DNA from 4 places in the Paenibacillus sp. FSL M7-1455 genome. Region 2 is predicted to be linked to each of the others. Evidence: riboswitches for the same ligand, from Rfam matches in the RefSeq annotation. Region 2 holds a riboswitch; each other region holds the start of a gene.
The links. Region 2 has a riboswitch for thiamine pyrophosphate ahead of thiC (phosphomethylpyrimidine synthase ThiC). Riboswitches for the same ligand answer to the same signal wherever they lie in the genome.

Region 1 (5,733 bases), 3.0 Mb from region 2:
ATCCTTTTGCGTCGATTTCAACACGGCGCCCGGAATGCCCGCCAGCAGTTCTTCCGGCCAGCCGGCCTGCAGCTTCAGCGCTTTGAACATTTGCTTGTACAGCACGAGCGGCTCGAACTTCGGCCACTTGGCGGCATATGATTTTTCGCGCTGGGACGCTTTTTTCTTCCGCTCCTTCATCGCGGCGGCCGAAGGCGACTTTTTCAGCTCCATCTCGACCCACCGGTGGATTCTCGCCATCACCCGTTCTTTCCGCTTCGCGAGCGGATACGGCTTATATTCGTCGTTGAACCAGTGGAGAATCGTATCGCGCGCGAGCACGGCGCCCTCCCAAGGCATAAAGTCCGCTTGGGGCACAGAAGCGTCTTCCATCGCCTCGATGCAGGCGCGGATCATGTCCATGAACCGGATCGAGCCCTTGAAGCGTCCGGGAACCTCGTCCGTCACCTCCGGCATTCCCCCGTCCGATTCGAACCAGTAGGAAAGCGTCTCGGACGGATCGGCAAGCGGGAGCTCGATGCCGAGCTGCTTCATGGCCCAATCCGCGAACGTGCTCTGCTGGATGTCCCCGACGCCGAGTTCGGGCAGCACGTCGGAAATGTAATCGAGGAACATATGGTTCGGGGCAAAAATGATCATCTTCTCTGCCGTGACCTGCTCCTTGTATTGATACAGCAAATAGGCGAGGCGGTGCAGCGCCACGGTCGTTTTTCCGCTTCCCGCCACCCCTTGGATGATCAGCGCCGTATTTTTTGCCGCGCGGATGATTTTGTCCTGCTCCGCCTGGATGGTGGAAACGATATCGCGCAGCTTGTTGTCCTTGTTTTCGCCCAGCCGGTATACCAGAAATTCGTCGGATACGGCCGGCTGGTCGCCGTTCCGGTCATACGTGTCGGACACCCGCTCCAAAATCTGCTTCCGGATGACGAGGTTCCGCTTTAAATACACCAGCCCTTCGATCGTCCCTTCGGGCGCTTCGTACGAAGCCGGTTCATCCCCGCCCGTGAAGGAATAAAAAACGCTGGCGATCGGGGCCCGCCAATCGATGACCATCGGCTGCTCGCCGACCTCCTCGTGATCGACGCCGATTTTGCCGATGTAAAGCGGTGTGGGCGCGGCATCCTTTTTTTCCTGAAAATCAAGCCGTCCAAAATAAGGGGCCGCCAGGCTCTTGGCCAAGGACTGCCTTTTTTCCTCGCGCCCGGCCTCGAGCACCTGCTCGGTAAAATCATGCCCGGTATACACCGGGATCGCGCGCAGCCGCTCCAGCTGCTTGTCGATTTCCGCTATCGTTGCATTCAGCCTTCGCTCTTCCTCTTGATAGGCACTTTGAAAAGTTTGCTCCAATTTCAGTTACCTCCTAAAAGTTTTTCCGCCAGCCAAAATGGCCGCGGGAGCCGTTCGTGCGCCGTTCGCCTGCAACCCTGCGATATGTGCGGGGCGAACGCCGCGAACCACCCTGCCCTGGTAAGCTGATGCTTAGTCGTGAGCCATAAGCCCGCTTAGAAAGGATATTCAGTATATCACAATGAAGGCGCATTCTCCAGCGCGGCCCGTTGTGAAAACGGCGCTTTCAAAAGGCTCGGGTCTTTACAATCTTTTTCGAAGCTGTATAATGGGAACCAGCAAAAAACTGCATACGGATAGATAGCACTAGGGGTGCCTTTCTGGCTGAGAGACAAGTAGCGAATGCATGCGCGAACGTTAACCCTTTACACCCGATCTAGGTCATACTAGCGTGGGGAAGTGCGGTGAAACGACTGCTTCGAGGCCTTTCGATCCGAACGACGGAACCGGCCTTCGAGCCGTCCGCGAGCTGCACTCTTTCGGGTGCGGTTTTTTTGCGTGCCGGCCGGCTTGAAGTTGAAAATCGATCAGCGTTCGTTGAAGGAGGAAACGAAGGTTATGACTGAAAATTTGCATAGCGGCATAGATGCGTGCGGGGGATCCGCCGGCGCTTGCGGGACCAGCCGCATCGCGGGCTGCCGCTTTTCGATTTATCCGATGAGCGGCCGTTTTGCCGAAATCATCGAAGAGGCTTTGAAACGGACGAATACGTCCAAAGTATGGATGTTTACGGACGATGTCAGCACCTGCGTCCGCGGGCGGATGTCCCAGGTGTTCGACGTCGCCCAGTCGATGTTCGCCCATGCGGCGGAAAGCGGGGAGCATGTCGTGTTCAGCGGCACATTTTCGATCGGCTGCCCGGGCGACTCCAGCGGCGACGCGTACATGTCGGAGGATGACGTCCGTTTGAACGATGCCCCCTCGGGGGTCGACACGTCGGCGCAGTTCGCCCTTTATCCGATGAACGCGCCGGGATATATGGGCATGATCGCGGAGGCGGTCCGGACGGCTCAAACGCTGGGCACCTTCTCCGGAAGCGTTCATTATGCAAGCCGCCTCGACGGGACTGCCGGCGACGTGTTCCGGACGCTGGAGCAGGCGTTTGCCAACGCTGCGGAGGAAACGTCCCATTTGGTGATGACCGCAACCCTGTCGTGCAACAGCCCTTCCCCGAAGCCTGCGCGAAACCAAGCCGGGGAGGCGCAGATCCGATGAAAAACTGGAAATTGCGCGACATTATCGTGCTGAGTTCGCTGTCGGTCGTTTTTGCCGTCGTATACGTTCTTTTCCTTCAGGTCGGCAACGTCCTGGTCGGCTTGATGGGGCCGATGGGATACGAGGTCATTTTCGGGATCTGGTTTATCGTATCCATCATCTCGGCATATATATTGCAGCGTCCGGGAGCCGCGCTTTTGTCGGAAACGGTGGCCGGAACCGTCGAGCTTCTGATCGGCAATACGGCAGGGCCGGTGCTTATTTTGTCGGCCTTTATCCAGGGGCTCGGGGCTGAAGCCGTCTTTGCGGCGCTGCGTTACCGGAACTATTCCGCCCCGGCCTTGATGGCCGCAGGCGCCGGTTCGGCCGTCTTCAGCTTTGCCTGGGGTTTCATCCACTCGGGCTTTGCCGCGTTGTCCCCGGGCCTGCTGCTGGCCATGTTCATCGCCCGCATCGTCAGCTCCGTGCTGCTCGCCGGCCTGCTCGGCAAATGGATCGCCGACGCGCTGGCCAAAACCGGCGTGCTCCGCAGCTTCCCGATCGCCAAAACTTCGCGCGGTCAGCTGAGTTCCAAGGCGGAGGTTTCCTAATGGCCGCTGTAGACCGCCGACCGGTGCTGGAAGCCGACCGGATTTCCCTGAAGCTCGACGACCATCTTGGGGATGACGTGCTGTCTTCGGTTTCGATGTCGTTATACAAGGGGGAAATCACGCTGCTTTTGGGTCCCGGCGGCTGCGGAAAAAGCTCGCTCGCCCTCTGTCTGAACGGGATATACCCGCATGCGGTGGAAAGCGTCGTTACCGGCAGCGTGAAGCTGTTCGGAGAAACGCCGGACCTTCGCCATCCCGGAAAAACGGCCCAAACCGTCGGCATCGTCTTTCAAGACCCGGACAGCCAGTTTTGCATGTTGACGGTCGAGCAGGAGCTGGCCTTTTGCCTGGAAAACATCGGCTGCCCCCGGGAGGAGATCGGCGGGCGGATCGAAGATGCGCTGAAGCTCGTTCAGCTGAGCGATTGCCGGGAGAAAGAAATCCATACGCTCTCCGGAGGGCAAAAACAGCGCGTCGCCATCGCCGCGGCGCTCGTCCTTAGGCCCAAGGTGCTCATCCTGGACGAACCGACGTCGAATCTCGATCCGGCTTCGGCGCAGCTGCTCGCGGACCGGCTCCATGCCCTCCGCCGGCTGCTGCCGATGACGATCCTGCTGATCGAGCACAACCTCGATCCATGGATCGAATACGTCGACCGACTTGTCGTTATGGACAAGCAAGGAACATTTCGATATGAGGGGAAGCCGGATGCGTTTTTTATGAATCAAGCACACGAAGCGGCGCAAGCCGGCATTTGGCTCCCTCGGGCCGCCACGCTTCACCGCGCGTTGATCCGGGATGCCGGCGTGACCGGCGGCCAAGCGGATGCCGGGGACATCCCGGGCCCGCTGCCGCTTTCCGCCCGGGAGCTTATCGAGGAATGGACGGGCTATCCGGCCCAAATTCAAAAACAAGCGACCCGTTCGCTTCGGGCGCGGCTACAAAAAAACGCGGAACCTGCGCGCCGCGGCGCGGCCGTCTCCGAACACGCAGCCGGCCCCGGCGTTGCCGGACGCATCCTGCTTCGCGCAGAACGGTTGTCCTTCTTCCGGAGAAAACGGGCGGTGATCCAGGAGATCTCCCTGTCGGTCCGCGCGGGAGAGCTTCTGGCGGTTACCGGCAGGAACGGTGCGGGAAAATCGACGCTGTTCGCCGTGCTGTCCGGGCTTCTGGAGCCTTCGTCCGGCAGCGTCACGCTGGACGGCAAACCGCTGCCGGACTGGAAGGAAGCCGAGCTCCGGAGCCGGATCGGCTTTATTTTCCAGCATCCGGAACATCAACTCGTCGCCGATACGGTGTATGACGAGTTGGCTTATTCCTTTCGATTGCAGAACCGCAGCGAGACGGAAATCGGCGAGCGGGTAAACGGCCTTTTGCAACGATTCCGTCTGGAGGGCCGCGAATCCTTCAGCCCATTCTCGTTGAGCCAAGGACAGAAGCGGCGCCTGAGCGTGGCCGCCATGCTGTCGGACGAACAGCAAATTTTGCTGTGCGACGAACCGACCTACGGGCAGGACGCCCACGGGGCCAAGGAGCTGATGTCAGGCCTGCGGGCCCGCGCGGACCAGGGGTTGGCCGTCGTCGTCATCACGCATGACATGGAATTCGTGCAGGAATACGCCGACCGCGTAATCGTGATGAACAACGGTTCGATTCACTTCGAGGGGCCTCCGATCTCGCTCTGGTCCAAGCCCGCGCGATTTCTGGAAGATCAAGGCCTTATCCCTCCGATAGCCGCGCGGTTGCTGCAAGCCATGGAGGTGGGAGATCCATGCTGAACGTCCAGAGCGAAAAATCCGTCCCGGTCCCCCGGCCGCGGCTGCTTCGGCTTGAGGAGCTGAATCCGGTCATCAAAGGCGTGACCGTCGTATTGTGCGTGCTCCCGCTATCGCTGGTATTCGATCCGGTGACGACTTCGACGGCGCTGGTCATGACGCTGCTTGTCACATGGATATTCGGGAACGTCTCCTGGAGAAGATGGCTGCTTCTGTTTTCGCCGTTCCTTGTCCTGGCATGCGGTTATTTCTGGACCGCCGCTGTATTCCCGCGCGAGCAGCCGGAACCGGGCTCCGCGATCCTATGGTCCATCGGACCGGTTCGGGTGACGGCGGCCGCATTTCAGGTGGCCCTGTCGCTCGGATTGCGCACGCTGCTGTATTCCGCGCTATCGCTTCTGTTTATGCTGACGACCGACCCGGTCAAGCTGATGCTCAGCCTGATGCAGCAGTGCAAGCTGCCGCCCAAGCTCGCTTACGGCATTTTGGCGGGTTTTCGTTTTTTGCCCTTGTTCCGCGAGGAATTATCCATCATGCAACGAGCGCACCGGGTAAGGGGCGCCGGACGCATCCGCCGCACGCCCCGGTCGCTGCTGGAGGCGCTCAAGCGCTACGGCATTCCGCTGCTCGCCGGAGCGATCCGCAAATCGGAACGGGCCGCGGTGGCGATGGTATCGAGAGGGTTTACCGGAACGGGCCGCCGCGATTTTTATGACCGGATTCGGGTCACCTGGAGAGATTGGGCATTTATGGCCCTTATGCTGGCGATCGTCGCGTTCAGCTGCGGTTTTTCCTATGCCATGGGG
Region 2 (5,733 bases):
TTTTCGAAAATGGTATTATATGGATGAAGAAAAGGGCAGACTTGCAGAATTTTAGAACAGCTCGTTTTTTAAGCGGCAGCCCGTTTTGAATGATGAGAAACGGCGAGCGCAGATGCAAGCAGAACAATGGCATTCAAATACTGGTGAGTTGTGACTTTCTGAATGCCCCGGACATGTGCGGCGTCTGCCGTCAAATAGGTTTTCAATCGGGAGTTGCAGCGTTCTACGCTGGTTCGTTCATTGTAAAGTTCCTTCCAACGCTTTGTATCCCGATGAGGGATGCTGTATCGCCGGAGATCATCCTTCGCATTTACTTTGACGACCATTCCATAGTTTGAAGACGAGCAGGCAGCCATGCCAAGCGGACAGTCGACTTTACCCGTGGCATGCGGGCAGCGAAATTTATGCATATCGCCGTCAACTCCCCAGTATGTCATCGCATAACCCATGGAACAGCACGGTGTTCCGTTCGAGGTCATGCCAGCAGGCGGTTCCTTCTCCCCCCGAAGATTAAGGGGAATGATGGCTTGTGCCTTGACGTTGCGGGCGGCCTCATAAACTTTCATTTGGTCGTAGCCCGCATCGAGTATGAAAAATCGTGTGCTCGTCCTGGACGCTGTTTTCTCGATCAGGCCCGGCGCCATTTCTCCATCATTGACATGCGCCGGCGTTACTTCCAAGGCGATCGGCAATTCACTTTTCGTATCGACCGCCAGATGAATTTTGTAACCAAACCATGTGATTTTATTGCCGAAGGAATCAATTTTTGCGCCCCAGTTCGCATTACCCGTTTGCTCGCTTTTGCGTTTGGGCTGCTTTTTCTCGTAAGCGCGGAGAGCGGCGCTGTCTATGGCGACGTTACTGCCTTCTATGATACCTTCCTGCTGACAGCGTGTGACCAAATCCTCAAAAAGCCGTTTTGCCAAGTCCTTTCTCGTCAGTTCTGAGAAAACTCGGCTTAATGTGGATATGGAAGGAGCTTCTCGATCCAGCGGAAGACCACACTGATAACGAAACCGGAGATCCGTATCCAAACGCTTATGCAACCCTGAAAAGGTACTTATTCCTTCAAGCGGCGCAGCCAAGAGTGCTCGTAGAATACCTTGTCTGCAGTATCCCTCAGCGCCTCGGGGTGAACGGCTTCTCAGTTCCTTGGCATACGGTCTCAGATCGAGAGAGCTGAAGAAGATCGGCAATCTCTCCTTGGGTTGAATTTTTAAAAGTTCTTCGAAGGAAAACAGACATTCTTGGAGAATATACAAAGTGACTTCCTCCATCCTTGAGGTTTTTGGGTTTGGTCACTTGAAAACTTCTCCAAGTTGGGGTGAAGTCCCTTTTTTATGTCCGAAAATCCTTACGGCTCAAGGCCTCAGATTACTGCAAAACGCTCAAATAAAAAAGTGGTTAAATATCCCTGATGAATCGGCATTAATCGAGTTTGATTGGGATGCTGTCGAACACCCGCTGAGCACAATGATCGGAATAACTCTAATCAACATGACGAGAATGGGCTTGGCCCATTTTTGAAGCAACAAAATCTTTTTCATCGTTGTCCTCCCTAATTGAAAGTATGGAATATCAATGTGGGAAAGGACTATTGTCGTCTTCATCAGGTGCTTCTCTTCGTCTGGCGATACGTACTATCCACCGCTGAATGCTGCTGAGTTGTGACAGTCTTACAGCCACAAACCAAATTGAACCGGCTGCAGCAATTTCATGCCCCCAGTGTATCTTTTGTGAAGAAAAATAGGTGAATGGAAGTAACACTACGGAAGAGATGAGAGCAATCGAGAATGCCAATTGAACCAAGTCATAAAAATGCTCCAGTCAAGTTCACCTCCGCATGAGCGATATGGGTTTTTTTATAATAATTATACGCTTTAAAAAACTGTGTAGTTTCACTAATCTGCCCGTTAGCTTAACGAAAAATGAAGCAGTTGCCAAAGGGAAGTTAGTTTCGATAAGTTAGCTGTAATGCGTTCTTTTTCCGATACAATCCGTGAAGCTCGGTTGTTCTGCCTTACTGTAGTTTTGTCACTCCGTTCGGAAGTTCGGAAGCCGGCGGCCAGACGATCGCTCCGCAGCGGTTCACGTACCCTCTGTTTTCTCGCTCGAAATCGGAACGAGCAAACTGATCACAGCCAATTCGCCGTTAAAATCGTCAGTCCAATAGAATTTCGACTCGATCACAAAGCGGCCGGATGTATTGATATAGCCGTACCTCTGCCCCTGGCTGGCCGGAGCCAGGCCGCCCTTGAACAAACCCCCGGCTGTAATGCCCTGGATGACTTTGGTGCCCTTCTTGTTGATATAGAAGGTGACTCCATTACGCTCGAGTTGTCCGTATCGGGGCCTGTCAGCCGTCTTTCCCAGGAGACGCTCCATGAGTATGTTCCGGTCTTAAAAGAAGCTGCCGCACAGATGGGACTCATGCTGGCCTGATCCGAAACGGCATTTTGGAAAATATGGTTGTTTTTCCGCCATGTTTAGGCTAAACTGTAATGGACAGCCCAAAGCGTGGGCTGACTGAACTGAATAGGACGCAGCGGCAAGATTGCCGTTAGCCGTCAAACGTTACTGGGGGAGTCCGAATTGTCCGGACTGAGACGGAATCGCATGAGATTCCGGACCCTTAGCACCTGATCTGGATCATGCCAGCGTAGGGAAGTAATCGGCGAAACAACGACGAGCATCGTCAACATGCCTTGAGTGAAGCCACCCCTGTGGGTAGACTTACCGCGGCATGTTTGGCGGTGAAAGATAGAGCCGGTTCCCTGGGGGAACCGGTTTTTTTATGCAGTATCCGAGACATCATCGCATCTCCATGGCGTTCCGACAAGGTGGAGATGTGTGGTGCGTGGCCATGATTACCATGTTCCCGCCCTGCCGAGGAGCTGTATCCCTGTTTTTGAATTCGCCCGTGCTGTACTTCCCTCATGCTTGGCCTGATGAACAGGTGCGCAGAATGAGCAAGGCCGGACCATACCATGAGGAGGAGAACGAGCGATGAGCACAGAACATGAAACAGGGGGACAGGAACACCATCGGGATACGGAAAAAGAAAGCACGGGGCGTCTGCGGCCTTTTCCGGGCAGCCGCAAGGTATACATTCAGGGCTCGCGACCGGACCTATTGGTCCCCGAACGCGAAATTGCCCTTCATGACACAAGCACTCCCCAAGGGGTGGAGCATAACGAAGCGCTCCGCGTGTACGATACGAGCGGTCCGATGACCGATCCGGATTATGAGGTGGACATCCGGACGGGCTTGCCTGCGCTGCGCAGGATGTGGATTACGGAGCGCGAAGACGTAGAGTCGTACAAAGGCCGGGCGATTAAGCCGGAGGACAATGGCTTGAAGCCGGGCAGCAAAAGAGCTGGAGCCGAGACGTATCCCGGCGTAACCGGGGAACCGCTGCGGGCACGGGAAGGACGATGCGTGACGCAGATGCATTATGCGCGGAGAGGCATCATTACACCCGAGATGGAATTCGCAGCCATCCGCGAAGGCGTGGAGCCCGAATTCGTACGGTAGGAGCTGGCCAGCGGCCGTGCCATTTTGCCTTCAAATATCAATCATCCGGAGAGCGAACCGATGATTATCGGACGCCATTTTCACGTCAAGATCAATGCCAACATCGGCAATTCGGCCGTATCGTCTTCCATTGAGGAAGAGGTCGAGAAGATGACCTGGGCCGTCCGTTGGGGAGCGGATACGGTTATGGACCTGTCCACGGGCAAAGACATTCACACCACCCGGGAATGGATCATCCGCAATTCGCCGGTACCGATCGGTACGGTGCCGCTCTATCAGGCGTTGGAAAAGGTCGGAGGGGAGGCGGAGGCGCTGACGTGGGAGCTGTACCGCGACACGCTGATCGAGCAGGCCGAGCAGGGTGTGGACTACTTTACGATCCATGCGGGCGTGCTGCTACGCTATATACCGATGACTGCCAAACGGATGACGGGCATCGTCTCACGGGGCGGATCGATCATGGCGGCATGGTGTCTGGCGCATCACCAGGAAAATTTCCTATACACCCATTTCGAAGAAATCTGCGAGATCATGAAGCGGTATGACGTCACCTTTTCGCTGGGAGACGGCCTTCGTCCGGGCAGCATCTATGATGCCAATGATGAAGCGCAGATGGCAGAACTTGCGACGCTGGGGGAACTGACCCAAATTGCCTGGAAGCATGACGTGCAGGTGATGATCGAGGGTCCCGGACACGTGCCGATGCACAAAATCAAGGAAAACGTGGACTTGCAAATGGAGATTTGCCAAGAAGCGCCGTTCTACACGCTCGGCCCACTGACCACGGACATTGCGCCGGGGTACGATCATATTACATCGGCCATCGGGGCGGCGATGATCGGCTGGTTTGGTACATCGATGCTCTGTTACGTTACGCCGAAGGAACATCTCGGCTTGCCAAACAAGGACGATGTGCGCGAAGGTGTCATCGCCTACAAAATCGCGGCCCATGCCGCCGATCTGGCGAAAGGCCATCCGCGTGCGCAGCGCCGGGACGACGCGCTTTCCAAAGCCCGCTTCGAATTCCGCTGGCGCGACCAGTTCAACCTCTCGCTCGACCCGGAACGCGCCATGTCCTACCACGATGAAACACTGCCTGCCGAAGGAGCGAAGCAGGCGCATTTCTGCTCGATGTGCGGGCCGAAGTTCTGCAGCATGCGCATTACGCAAGATATCCGCGCATTTGCCGCGGAGAAGGGATTGTCGGAACAAGAGGCAGTTGCCGCAGGCATGCAGGAAAAAGCCGAGGAATACCGGATGCGCTCATAATGTTGGCATTTTTGCTTGGTGTCTGCTGATCCGTTAAATTGACATTATTACTGCTTGTCCGCATGGAAACGGACAGAAAGAGAAGCAAAACAGCAAAAGCAGTTCATCTCCCTACCTTGGGAAATGAACTGCTTTTTTGGCATGTCATGCTTCACAAGCCAGACTTGGGCTGCATATTCAATTCCCTTTGCAAAATACGGTGCCAGAACGGAAAGAGGACTGTGGACGGTTATGCCGCTAACCGCCGCTATGCGTGCTGCCGCCGGAGCCATGGCCAAAAGCCAGTCCTTCTGAGAACGGCTGCGCCATGCTGAACTGCGGTGTTAGCAGGTAATTGCCGTTTTTGTCGATGAAACCGTATTTTCCGTTCACGTAAACTACTGCCGCCCCGTTTGAAAACGGGTCGGCGTGATCATACCGGGGTGTAATCCGGAGCTTGCCGGTGGTGTCAATATAGCCGTATTTGCCGCCGAACGCAAGCATTACGGCCGCCATACCTTCGGAGAAATCGGACGTCGAGCTATACCGGTATGGAATGACCAGTTCCCCCTTCGTGTTGATGTACCCCGCTGTTTTGCCCACATTGACCCGAGCCAGTCCCTCGGAGAAATTAGACGCCTGGGTGTAGATGGGCTGTATGCTCACCTTGCCATGGCTGTCTATATAACCGTACCGTGTCGCCGTAGTTCCGTCAGCATTCTGAACCTGCGTCGTATACAGCGCACGGTCATTATAAAGAATGCCGGCATTTCTCAGCTTGTATTCGAACAGCTCGCTAGTTAAACTTTTCAACGTAAAATTCGTCTATATTAATAAGATACGACCAATTCTACTTGATGGAGGTTATGCAATATGGCTATCAAAAAAATGATGAGTGCTTTCTTAGCAGTGTGCTTTGTATTGATGTTTGCTTCTGTCCCTACGTATGCA
Region 3 (5,733 bases), 2.9 Mb from region 2:
GGCAGGCGCAGCAGGGCGTCCTCCTCGCTGTACAGCTGCTGCCGCTGCAGATTGCTCGGTTCCACATAGTCGCGATCCACGATGGTGACGGTGCCTACGCCCGCACGCACGAGCGTTTCGGCGCTTCCCGACCCCAGCGCTCCCGCGCCGACGATCAGGACATGCCTCTCCCCCAGCTTCCGCTGTCCGTCCAGTCCGATTTTGGGAAACAGTTCTTGCCGCGAATACCGCCCGTTCCGGGTCCCGTTCCCGCTCATGTTAGGCTCATTCCTTCGAGCGGGCTGCTGGCGGCCCCGCAGCGCCTTTTCGGAATACGGCCGGCTTCGTAGCCGAGGCGCCCGGCTTCGATGGCGAGCTTCATGGCAAGGGCCATTTTTACCGGGTCTTTGGCTCCCGAAACGGCCGAATTGAGCAGCACGCCGTCGGCGCCCAGCTCCATCGCAATGGCCGCATCCGACGGCGTGCCGATGCCGGCGTCGACGATGACGGGCACGGTCGATTGCTCGATGATGAGGCTCAAATTCAAGGGGTTCACGATCCCTTGGCCGGAACCGATCGGCGAGGCGCCCGGCATAACCGCGTGCACGCCGAGCTCTTGCAGCCGCTTCGCAAGCAGCACGTCGTCCGACGTGTAAGGCAATACGATGAAGCCTTCCTCCAGCAGCAATTCCGAAGCTCGCAGCGTTTCGACCGGATCGGGCAGCAGCGTCTTCATGTCGCCGATCACCTCGACCTTGATCATGTCGCATAATCCGGACGCTTTGGCGAGCTTTGCGATGCGCACCGCTTCCTCCGCCGTCCGCGCGCCTGCCGTATTGGGCAGCAGCGTAAACCGCCCGACGTCGATCATCTCCAGAAAATTCGGCTGGCTTGGCTCGTATATGTTCATCCGCCGAACGGCAAACGTCAATATTTGCGCGCCGGACACGTTTACCGCTTCCCTCTGCACTTCAAAATTCGGGAACTTCCCCGTCCCAAGCAGCAATCTTGATTGAAATTGATGCGGTCCGATGTGTAACATCGCCTTATCCTCCTCCCACAAAATGCACCAGTTCGATCCGGTCTCCGTTTCGGACGTCCGCGTCCTTATGCTCGTTTTTCTCGAGTATGTTCCCGTTGATTTCCACGACGACGACCTGCCGGTCCAGGCCGAAATGCGCTAGCAGCCGCGCCACCTTCGTTACCGACTCCGGCACCTGTACGGCGTTCCCGTTAATGATCAAATCCAACATGGGCGATCCTCCCCTCCGATGGCCTGACGGCGTGATGCCGGTCCGGCGCAAAAGATTCCCAGCCTGTGAATGAAGGCCGCCTTCCGCTCATCTGCTCAGCGATGAGCGCCCCGGTAATGGGGCTCAGCAACACGCCGTTGCGGTAATGCCCCGCGGCGACAAACAAACCTTCGTAGCCTGCGGCGGCACCCAGATAAGGAAGGCCGTCACGGGTTTGCGGCCGCAGCCCTGCCCACGCCTTCTCCCATCGGGCAGACGTTATCCGCGGCACGAGGGCGGCTGCTTTGGCCATCAGCCCCATCAAACCTTCGACGGACACCGTCAGCTCATCGTTGCGCTCGACCATGGAAGCTCCGACGAGGAGTCTCCCTCCCCGCTTCGGCACCAAATAACAGCCGTCGGTGAATACGGTATGGCTTACCAAAGGGACCTCCGTTACGACCGAAAAGCATTCGCCTTTCACCGGGTACACGTCGGTTTCGATTCCCGCTTGCGCCAGCAGCCGCTGGCCGTGGACACCTGCAGCGATGACCGCCTGTCCGCAGCTTATCGTCCCTTCATCCGTAACGATGCCGGTAACCCGCCCCCGTTCCAGCCGCAGCGAACGAACGCCGCAATTTTCCTTGGCTTCGGCGCCGAGCATGACGGCTGCCCGGACATAGGCGGCCGTCAATTCGGGCGCCGACACCTGCCCGTCCCCGGGAATCCGCATCGCGCCTTCGATGCGGCCCGTCAGGTTAGGCTCCAACTCGTTAGCTTCGGCAGGCGTAAGCCACGCGGCCGTTTCCCCGGCTTGGCGTTGAAAGGCGATCATCCGCCGGCAATCGGCGGCCTGGTCCGGCGTCAACGCCACCTTCAAAAGCCCTTTCTGCACCAGCCCGATGTCGATGCCGGTAAGCTCCCTCAGCTCCTCCGCCAGCTGGGGAAACATCGCCCGGCTCTGCCGCGCGAGGTCGAACAGCACGTCCGCCCGGTGGGTCTCCGACTGGGCGCCGAGCATGCCGGCCGCCGCGCCCGACGCGCCGGAGCCGATTTTCTCCCGCTCCAGAATCAATACGCGCCTGCCCTTCTTTGCCAGATGGTACGCGATGGAACCGCCGATGACGCCGCCTCCGACCACGACGACGTCAGCAACGTCAGCTTGATGGACCATGGTTTTCCCTCCCGTTATGTAAACATTGATAGTAAGCGGCAGCAGCGCTGACCGGGTCTGCCGCTTCCAAAATCCCGCTCATGACGGCCACGCCCGCCGCGCCGGCTTCAAGCGTATCCGCCACGTTCGCCGGCATCACACCGCCGATGGCGATAACGGGAATGCGGACGCGGCTCGCGAGCAGCCTCAGTTCCCCGGGTCCGCGGGCCGGAGAACCGGGCTTGGATGCCGTCGCATAGACATGCCCGAAAATGACATAGTCGGCCCCTTCCTCCTCGGCCGCCACGGCCTCGTGCAGCGAATGGACCGACCGGCCGATCCGCAGCTGCGGAAACCACTTCTTCACATCGGATGCATCCAGGCTGTGATGCCCGAGCTGCGCGCCCCGCACCCCGGCGGCCGCCGCGACGTCGGCCCGATCGTTCACCACGATGCGGTTTGCGGGAACCCCCGCAGCCAGCAGCATTCCGATTCCCTCCAGCAGCTCGCGCGCCGGTTTGGCCCGTTCCCTTAGATGAAACGCATCCACGTATGGATGGATGAGGCCGGCAATTCTCGCCAGCTCATCCAGCGGCTGCCTTCCCGTCGAAACGACATGCAGTTCCCTCCCTGTCAAAGGACCTCAACTCCCGCAAAAAAAAATTAAAGGCCGCTTTCCCGAAAGAAAGTGGCCTTTTCCGCACGTCGACAGCCTTGCGCCCCCAAAAAAACGCATAAGGCGCAAGCATAAAACGTTGTTCTTACCACTTCCCTCCGCTGGCATCGCTCCAGATCAGGTTCAAAGGGTCCGGAAATCGCACTTCCGTCTCAGCCGTCAGGCACCCCTAGTGATTTGCTATGAAATTGAAATTTACTATAACATGAAATCCGGTATGTGGCAATCTCTTCCATCCTGTTTTTTCAGCCCGCGCATCCGAAGCATCCGAAGCATCCGGCGAAAAGCGCCCCCGGACCGAAAAACGGCAAAACGCGGCGGCGGCAGTCAACGCGTAAGCAGAAATCGATGGGCTTGGCTGATGCCGCCCGCATCCTCGAACAACACCATCATGGACAGATCCGGAACAACCGCCTGTTCGTCCCGGATCCAATCAAGCGCCTCGTTCCCGGCACGCTCTTCGTTTACCGCGACCTTCCAGCCGGTTTTGGAAAAAGGAATGTCCAGCTTAATCTCATGGTTGTTCGCGTTATAGACGACGATGATGTTTTTCCAAGCGTCGCCGCCCGCAAAGTCCTTCAGCATAAAAGCGACGACATGCTCCCCGCAGCGGAGCGTTTCCAAATGGGTGTCAATCTGGTTCCGGGAGTTCAAGCGAAAGGCGGGGTGGCTTCTCCGAAGCTCGATCAGGCCCCGGTAATAGTCAAAAACCGGCCTAAACCTCCGCTTGTTTTCCCATCTTATGGCATTGACGGCATCGCCGCTGCGGTAGCTGTTATGATCCCCGTATTTCGTGCGGAGCAGCTCGTCGCCGGCATGAATGAGCGGAATCCCTTGGGAGGTCAGCACGATGCCGTTGGCCAGGAGGGCGCGTTTTACCGTCTCGCTTTTCATGATGTTCTCGCCGTCTATGCTCCGGTACGGCTCGGAATTTTCCACGGCCTCATGCAGGCTCCCTCCGTGAACGAGTTCCCCGTTTCGGATGTCCGGAAACTTGGCCTCGTCCCGCAGCCCCTGCGTCGTCAGCACTTTATCCCATAAATTCAAATTGTCGTGAACGGTCACGTAATTGACCGATTCGAGCGGAACATCCGCGAAATCGCCAATCGATCCCCTGACCCCTTCAAGGACCGCCGCTTCCGTGCCCGTTCCGCCCGTGGCAAAACCTTTCCCTTCGCCGTCGCTGTCCCCTTTGATCGCGCCGCGGAAATGGTCGTTGAATACGGCAAAGCCGAGATTCCTTTGGCTGCCTTTCAACGTTTGCCGCCCAAGCGGAGACTCCCCGCCCGTCCAGGGCTCCCCGTAGACGATGATGGCCGGGTCCGCCTCGCGGCGCAGCTCTTCGACCATCAGCCTGACGGTATCGGTATCGATCAGTCCCATCAAGTCCAAACGGAATCCGTCGATGTGATATTCGTCCGCCCAATAACGAACCGAATCGAGGATGAATTTCCGGACCATCGGGCGCTCCGTCGCCAGCTCGTTGCCGACGCCGGACCCGTTTGCCAGCCTGCCTTCGGCGTCCCTGCGGTAGAAGTACCCGGGCACGACCGCCTCGAACGGTCCGTCCTCGACGCTGTAGGTATGATTGTACACGACGTCCATCACGACGCGGATCCCTTTGCCGTGCAGCGCCATGACCATTTCCTTGAATTCGCGGATCCGGAGACCCGGCACGGTCGGATCGGTCGCGTAGGAGCCTTCCGGCAAGTTAAAATGCTGCGGATCATACCCCCAATTGTACTTCGGCCCGGAAGCGCCGGGATCGTCCGCCTGCAGCTCGTTCACCGTTTGGAAATCGAATACCGGCAGCAGGTGGACATGCGTGACTCCAAGCTCCTCCAAATGGTCGATGCCGATCGCATTGCCGTCCTTATCGCGCAATCCCGTTTCCGTAAACGCTTTAAATTTTCCTTTATGTTGAAAACCGGCGCCAGGGTCGGCCGAAAAATCGCGCACATGCAGTTCGTACAAAACGGCGTCTTCGCACCCTGCCAGGGGCGGCCTGCGGTCCGCTTCCCAGCCGGGCGGGTTCCAGGCTTCCATGTCCACGATCGCCGACCTGGCGCCGTTGGCGCTGACGGCTTTCGAATACGGATCGGCGGCATAGCGGACGGTTCCATCCGGGTGCTCGATCTTGTACATATAATACCGGCCGGCAAGATCGCCGGAAAATCGCAAAAACCATACGCCGTCCTTCCACTTTTTCATCCCGATTTCCAGTCCGCCCGCATGATCGATGACCTGGCCGTCCGCGTTATAACAACCCGCATCCTCATAAAGCGCGAGCGTCACTTTTGCGGCCCCGGGCGCCCACAGCTTAAAAACGCTTTCCGCTTTGCTATACGTGCAGCCCAAATCCCGTCCGCCGTAATACTCCGTGATTTCCCTCATGATTACACCACCGTAAGCTATGACATTCGATGCACGCAAGGATGCTGCATAATCCCCAAAAACGACTTTCAGTCCGAAATAGACAGCGACAAAGTTTGGTTCGGTTACATACTGTTTCCGGGAGCGGCCGGAATCGGATTTTGCATCATCCCGACGTCAAAAAGCCTAACCTATCCTATGTGCTTTTGTTGCCAAATGTACAGGTTTGTATGCATCGAAAAGAGCCCAATTTGAAGCGTGCCGCCGTCAAAATAGGCGGATCGCGGTTGCGGGCTTGCCGAAGGCGGCAACGGCGCAGC
Region 4 (5,733 bases), 3.2 Mb from region 2:
CGGCGTTCCAGCCCTTCCAAATGAAAGAATCGCAGCAACCTTCGCGCTTTCGCTTCGGCCTCGGCCTTCCCCGCTTGTTTCGCTTTCGCGGAAAAGCCGGCTTCCCCCAGCACCGATTCCGCGACGAACTGGAATTCCGGGTTTTGGAACACGTAACCGATCCGGTCCGTGGGCGGACGAATCGCCCGGCGCGCTCTCCGGGAAGCGCCCTCCGTTTCCGGCATGGCCTCCCCGCATAACCGGTATTCCCCCCGAAAGCGCAGCAGCGACATCAGGCTGAGCAACAACGAGCTTTTGCCCGCCCCGTTCGGACCGACGACCGCGATAAAATCCCCGGGATCGACCCGCGCCTCGTCTGCCCGCACCACGGGCCGGCCGGCCCGGAATCCCGAAAACCGCCGCAGCGTGAGAAGCGGAGCGGATGCGTCCGGTTCCAACGGTTTCGCCGCTCCGCCCCGCCTCAGGTCAAGCACCTTGAAAAAATCCGCCCATACGCCCGGATACCAGATGCCGTACTGCTGCAGCTCCCGCCGGAAGGCGCCGAAAACCCATGCGGGAGGGCCGTCGCCGAGAATGCTCCCGTCCGGAGCCAGCAGGACGATCCGGTCCATCCGGTCCGCGATCTCTTCGATCCGGTGCTCCACGACGATTAAAGTCCGCCCTTCCGCCGCTTTCCAGACGGACTCCCACATCTGTTTTCTTCCCTCGGGATCCAGGAGGGCGGACGGTTCGTCCAGAAAAATGACCTCGGGCTCCAGCAGCAGCACGGAGGCCAGCGCCAGCCGCTGCTTCATGCCTTGGGACAGGCTGTCTACCGGAACATGCAGCAGATCCGGACGCAAACCGACCGCTTCAAGGGCCCGGCGCATTTCGGGCACCATCCGTTCCCGCGGAATGCCGCGGTTCTCCAATACGAACGCCAGCTCTTCGTCGACGTATGGCATGCAAAACTGCGTATCCGGATCCTGGAACACGTACCCTCTGGAATCCGGCGCCACGATGCCTTCCGCTTTGATCGGCACCTCGATCACTTGCGGAATCAGCCCGCCGAGCACCTGCAGCAGCGTCGATTTGCCGCAGCCGCTGGGCCCGAGCAGCAGCACTTTCTCGCCGCGACGAACGGACAGGGACAAATCCTTGAACACGAAAGACGGCTCTCCCGGAAATTTAAGCCTGAGCTTGCTGACTCCCGCCACGGTCTCCGGCCCGAACGGTTCTAAATCCAACGGCTCAATCATGGTCAAGCGCTTCATAATCCTTTTGGGTCACGGGCCGCAGCAGCTGCGTCACGCCGGTAGCCTCCAATGCCTTCGCCAGCGCAAACGCCAAATATCCCGCCAAAATCGCGGAGCTGATGATTCTAAGCACGTATTTGAACAGCATCATCCCGAGCGTATAGTCCGTCACGTAACCGAAATAAACATCGACCGCAAACGAACCGAGCGCAGCGGCCGCGCCCGCAAATGCCGCCGTCCCCATCTTGAAGCTGCGGTAGCGCAGCAAGGCAAAAACCAGTTCCGCCGCAAGGCCCTGCGCGACGCTGTACAGCACCAGCTGAACGCCCCATTCGCTGCCGAACAAAATTTCCACGTGTGCCGCCGCCACCTCCGCCAACAGGGCAACGCCGGGTTTGCGAATCAGGAGCATGGCGAGCGTCGGCGCCAAAAACCAGACCCCGTACACCAGCTCATCAGCCTGAAAAAACAGCGGCTTGAACAGATCGTACACCGAGCTCCAAAAATGATAGACGACGCCAAGCGCAAGCGACAGCAAAATCGTGACCAGCAGGTCGCTCAGCCGCAGCCCTTTCCTTTTTTCCGCCTGAAGCACGTGATTCATCCTACATCTTCCTCTCTTCTTCGGTGAGCGGGAATGCGCAAAAATAGGCATGAAAAAAACCGCCCTGGATACGCAAAGAGAGACGGTTAAATAAGCCCGGTCCATGGGCTTCTATCGCGAATTCTCTACGCTGGCATTATCCAGATCAGATTCCCGGTCAGCAGCGGATACAGCTGCAATCTCAGCCTGATTCACTCAAGCTCCCGCATCCCATATGTAACGGACCGCCCTTCGCCAAAAAAACGAAGCATGCGAAAGCGTCCGGTTCCTGGTTCCAAAATACACCAATTCCGTGCCGGTTGGCAACAGAAAAAATTTTTCCTCGGCAGCCCCTGCCCTACTTCCTCCCCCTGCATGCGGCCGTCCGTCTTGCGTTAGACGTTATTGATTTAACCGCTATTCTATGTCAATATATTTCAGAGTGTTCCAAAAATAGTATGCTGCGCATTTCGGATCCGGCCGAAATTCGGTGAAACCAAAAGGCGGCCGCGCACGTTAACTCTATAAATCGACTCGAAGCACCATCCGAAGGGAGAAATAGCATGGCAAAACGATTGTTAAGGCTGATGACGGAGCTCTCCTCAAGAAAGTGGCTATCCGCATTGATGGGGCGTTTTTCCCATAGCAGGCTCAGCAGGGGCGTCATCCCTTATTTTATAAAAAGCTATCAGATTCCAGCCGACGAAGCCGAAAAGGAAATCCACGAATACAGGACGCTGAACGAGTTTTTTTCGCGCCGGCTGAAGCCGGGCATGCGCCCGGTCGAGGAAGGGCCGAACGTGCTGACAAGCCCGGTCGACGCCAAAATAACGGCCATGGGCGACATTTCCGCGGGGACGATATTAAACGTCAAAGGCCAGGATTATTCCGTGGCGGAGCTGCTGAACTTCTCCCCCCATTTGGAGCTGTACAAACACGGCTATTTTTTTGTGCTTTATTTAAGCCCGACCGACTACCACCGCATCCATTCCCCCATTACGGGGGTGCGTACGGAAAGCGAGCACATCAAGGGCCGGGCTTATCCGGTCAACGAATTCGGCATGACCCGGATGAAATCGGTGCTGTGCCGGAACGAGCGGCTGATCACCTACATCGCCGGGGAATACGGCGAGGTGGCCGTCGTGAAGGTCGGCGCCATGAACGTCAGCAGCATCCGTTACGACGACGAATCCGTGTCCCGCTGGAACAACGGCGACGACCTGGCCTATTTCGAATTCGGCTCGACCGTCGTGCTGCTGACGCAGGACGGAACGTTTACGCCAAGGGCCGGCCTGAAGCCCGGGGACCACGTCCGGATGGGCCAGCTTCTCGGAACGCTTCACCCTCCGGTCCCGCGGGACAAGGGCTAAGATCCGCTTTCGTCCCGTCCCATGACGGAAGCGATCATCTTTTGCAGCAAACGCCCCGGCAGGATCGCTTTGGCCCGGAGCGTCAACCGCGTGCTTCCCGGCAGGGCGTACCGGAACGCGGGCCGCTTCATGCATGCGATACGCGCAACGAGTTCGGCTACCTCCTTCGGGTCGCCTCCTTGTCGTGCGCTTTTTCGCGAAAACGCCAGCACCTTGTCCATCATGGCCCGGTAAGGCGAACCTTCGGGAGCGCTCATTTGCGCGAACCCCTTGTCCCAAATCGGGGTGCCGTAGGCACCGGGCTCTACCAGGACCACATCGATGCCGAAGGGTTTGGCTTCGAGCGCAAGGCATTCGCTGAAACCCTCCATGGCGAATTTCGAGGAAGCATACGGCGCATATCCCGGAAATCCGATGCGGCCGCTGATGCTGCTCATCTGGATGATCCGGCCTTTCCCCCGCTCCCGCATGATCGGCAGCACCGCCTGCGTCACCCGCACCATGCCGTGAAAGTTCGTATCCATCTGTTCCTGCCAAATCGCGGCAGGCACCTCCTCGACGAAACCTCCGTAGGCCGTTCCGGCATTGTTGACCAGCACGTCCAACCGGCCGTACTGCCGGCGTATGTATGCCGCAGCGTCCGCCACGCCGGCCGGGTCGGTAACGTCCAGCCGCACGGCAACGATTTTTCCCTGCACCCCGGCCTCCGCCGCCGCGTCCATCAGCCCTGCCTGCGCCTCCATCCTCCGGATGCCCGCGATGACGGCGAATCCCCGCCGGGCAAGCTCAACCGCCGTCAGCAGCCCGAAGCCGCTTGAACCGCCCGTGACCAGGGCTACCGGCTCCCCTTGCATTGTTTTCATGTTACCCCACCTTATACGGGAATCGCTTCGAACAGAAACGGATTCCCGTCCAAATAATGCCGAAGGAGCGCCAACGAATACGGCTTGCTTTCCCTCAGCTCCGCCGCTTCCCACGGATGCGGGGCATGGAAGCTCTGGTTTTCGATCAGCGCTTTGACAAAAAACGTTTCGAGCGCAGGAATGCAGCCCGGCTGGCCGGAAACGGGCCGCAGCCGCTCGTATCCTTCCATGAACCATTGACGCTGCACAGGGTACAAGCCGATAAACGACTGCGCCAAATCATACAAATAGAAGCCGAAACCGCAGCGCCCGAAATCGATCGGATAAGGCTCCCCGCCTTTGAACACCATGTTTCCTTCGTGGAAATCGCCGTGAATGAGGCCGAAACTCTCGCGATCCCGCCGCATGCCGGACATATGGGCCGTCACTTTGGCGGCCGCCTGCTCATAAATCGCGTATTCGTCCGAGGTTAGAAAACTCCCATGATGCTGCTTGAGCCTGGCCGTCTCCCGCGCGAACGGCTCCCCGTCCCATACCGGGCGGACAAAGCCCTCGGCAGGTTTGAAACGGAGGGCCGCCCGGTGCATCTTCGCCAGCAGACCGCCCATGAGAAGGAGCTGCTCTTCGCTGTACTGTCCCTCCCAATGGTCGCCATCGATCCAGCGAAGCACCGACACCTTCCAGCTTTGCCCCCGACCCGTCTCCACCTCGGTGACGTACGAGCCTTCGCGGTTCGGAACGCCCGTGGGGACCACAAGCCCCTCGACCCGCGCCAAATATTCGAGCCACTCCATTTCCGAAACGGTTTCCCCTGAGGATGCCGCTGCGGGATGAACGCGGAGCAAATACAACCTTCCCGCTTCATCTTCGATTTTATAGGTGACATGCTCCGACACCTGAATGAAATCCAGATGTTTTTCCTGAATACCGTACTGCTCCAGGGCAGCCGTCAGAGCCGCCTCCGCCTGAACGAGCAGCAGTCTTCTGCTGTCCTCCGAATCCGCATGAAACGCTTCGTTCATGGGTATCCCCCCCTTGTTTTCGCTCTTTTGCCGTTTTTTTCTGTTCTATCATTACAAAATTCCATATAGCCAGCATAGCATACCGGGCCCGGAAATTTCGATAGCCATCGCCGCCGTGCCGCCTGCTCCGGTCCTCGCCATCCCCTCTTGCAGGCCTCCGGCCCATCGCTTGCCCTTCCCAAAAAAAACTCATTGCAGCAAAAATGGCGGTACGGAGTCGACCCGACCCGCCCGCCATGCGTATGTTTGTTCCTTTACGGGACCGTTGCCTGTCCGCCCGCGATCATCGGAGGAAGGCTCCGATAAGGATTCAACGGATTTCGGAAGGTTTTTTTCCCGTATATTGCTTAAACTGCCTGCTGAAGAAAAAGATGTCGCGATAGCCGAGGGCGTCCGCCACCTCCGTTACGTTCATGCCCGCATGAAGCAAAAGATGCTGCGCGCGCTCGATTCGCGTCCGGATGATGTAGGACTGGACCGGCGTCCCGATCAGCTCCTTGAATTTGATCGAAAAATAGCGCGGCGACAATCCCGCGCGGGCGGCAAGATCCTCTACCCGGTGAGGTTTGCCCGGATGCTGCTGGACGTAGTTCGCGATTTCGTGGATGGCCTCGGTCAGCTGGTTGCTGGCCTTTTTCTCCTCCGGCTGTTCGCGGTCAT

Region 1: it holds a riboswitch for thiamine pyrophosphate, as region 2 does, so the genes downstream of both, NYE48_RS20195 (YkoF family thiamine/hydroxymethylpyrimidine-binding protein) here and thiC (phosphomethylpyrimidine synthase ThiC) in region 2, are expected to answer to the same signal.
Region 3: it holds a riboswitch for thiamine pyrophosphate, as region 2 does, so the genes downstream of both, tenI (thiazole tautomerase TenI) here and thiC (phosphomethylpyrimidine synthase ThiC) in region 2, are expected to answer to the same signal.
Region 4: it holds a riboswitch for thiamine pyrophosphate, as region 2 does, so the genes downstream of both, NYE48_RS21165 (ECF transporter S component) here and thiC (phosphomethylpyrimidine synthase ThiC) in region 2, are expected to answer to the same signal.

What each region holds. Positions count from the first base shown of each region.
Region 1 covers NZ_JBBORO010000001.1:4,382,858-4,388,590, forward strand. Annotated here, with positions in the region: gene NYE48_RS20190 (HelD family protein) at 1-1,347, opposite strand, end outside; TPP riboswitch at 1,646-1,762, shown strand; gene NYE48_RS20195 (YkoF family thiamine/hydroxymethylpyrimidine-binding protein) at 1,906-2,562, shown strand; gene NYE48_RS20200 (ECF transporter S component) at 2,559-3,152, shown strand; gene NYE48_RS20205 (ABC transporter ATP-binding protein) at 3,152-4,930, shown strand; gene NYE48_RS20210 (energy-coupling factor transporter transmembrane component T family protein) at 4,924-5,733, shown strand, end outside.
Region 2 covers NZ_JBBORO010000001.1:1,428,513-1,434,245, forward strand. Annotated here, with positions in the region: gene NYE48_RS06650 (transposase) at 69-1,262, opposite strand; gene NYE48_RS06655 (hypothetical protein) at 1,264-1,527, shown strand; gene NYE48_RS06660 (WG repeat-containing protein) at 2,089-2,385, opposite strand; TPP riboswitch at 2,570-2,683, shown strand; partial or broken gene thiC (phosphomethylpyrimidine synthase ThiC) at 3,007-4,803, shown strand; gene NYE48_RS06670 (WG repeat-containing protein) at 5,041-5,595, opposite strand; gene NYE48_RS28195 (stalk domain-containing protein) at 5,707-5,733, shown strand, end outside.
Region 3 covers NZ_JBBORO010000001.1:4,314,437-4,320,169, forward strand. Annotated here, with positions in the region: gene NYE48_RS19895 (thiazole biosynthesis adenylyltransferase ThiF) at 1-257, opposite strand, end outside; gene NYE48_RS19900 (thiazole synthase) at 254-1,021, opposite strand; gene thiS (sulfur carrier protein ThiS) at 1,026-1,232, opposite strand; gene thiO (glycine oxidase ThiO) at 1,213-2,385, opposite strand; gene tenI (thiazole tautomerase TenI) at 2,369-3,001, opposite strand; TPP riboswitch at 3,117-3,221, opposite strand; gene pulA (type I pullulanase) at 3,368-5,434, opposite strand.
Region 4 covers NZ_JBBORO010000001.1:4,586,499-4,592,231, forward strand. Annotated here, with positions in the region: gene NYE48_RS21160 (ABC transporter ATP-binding protein) at 1-1,238, opposite strand, end outside; gene NYE48_RS21165 (ECF transporter S component) at 1,231-1,839, opposite strand; TPP riboswitch at 1,945-2,056, opposite strand; gene asd (archaetidylserine decarboxylase) at 2,382-3,188, shown strand; gene NYE48_RS21175 (SDR family oxidoreductase) at 3,185-4,051, opposite strand; gene NYE48_RS21180 (phosphotransferase enzyme family protein) at 4,063-5,073, opposite strand; gene NYE48_RS21185 (helix-turn-helix domain-containing protein) at 5,384-5,733, opposite strand, start outside.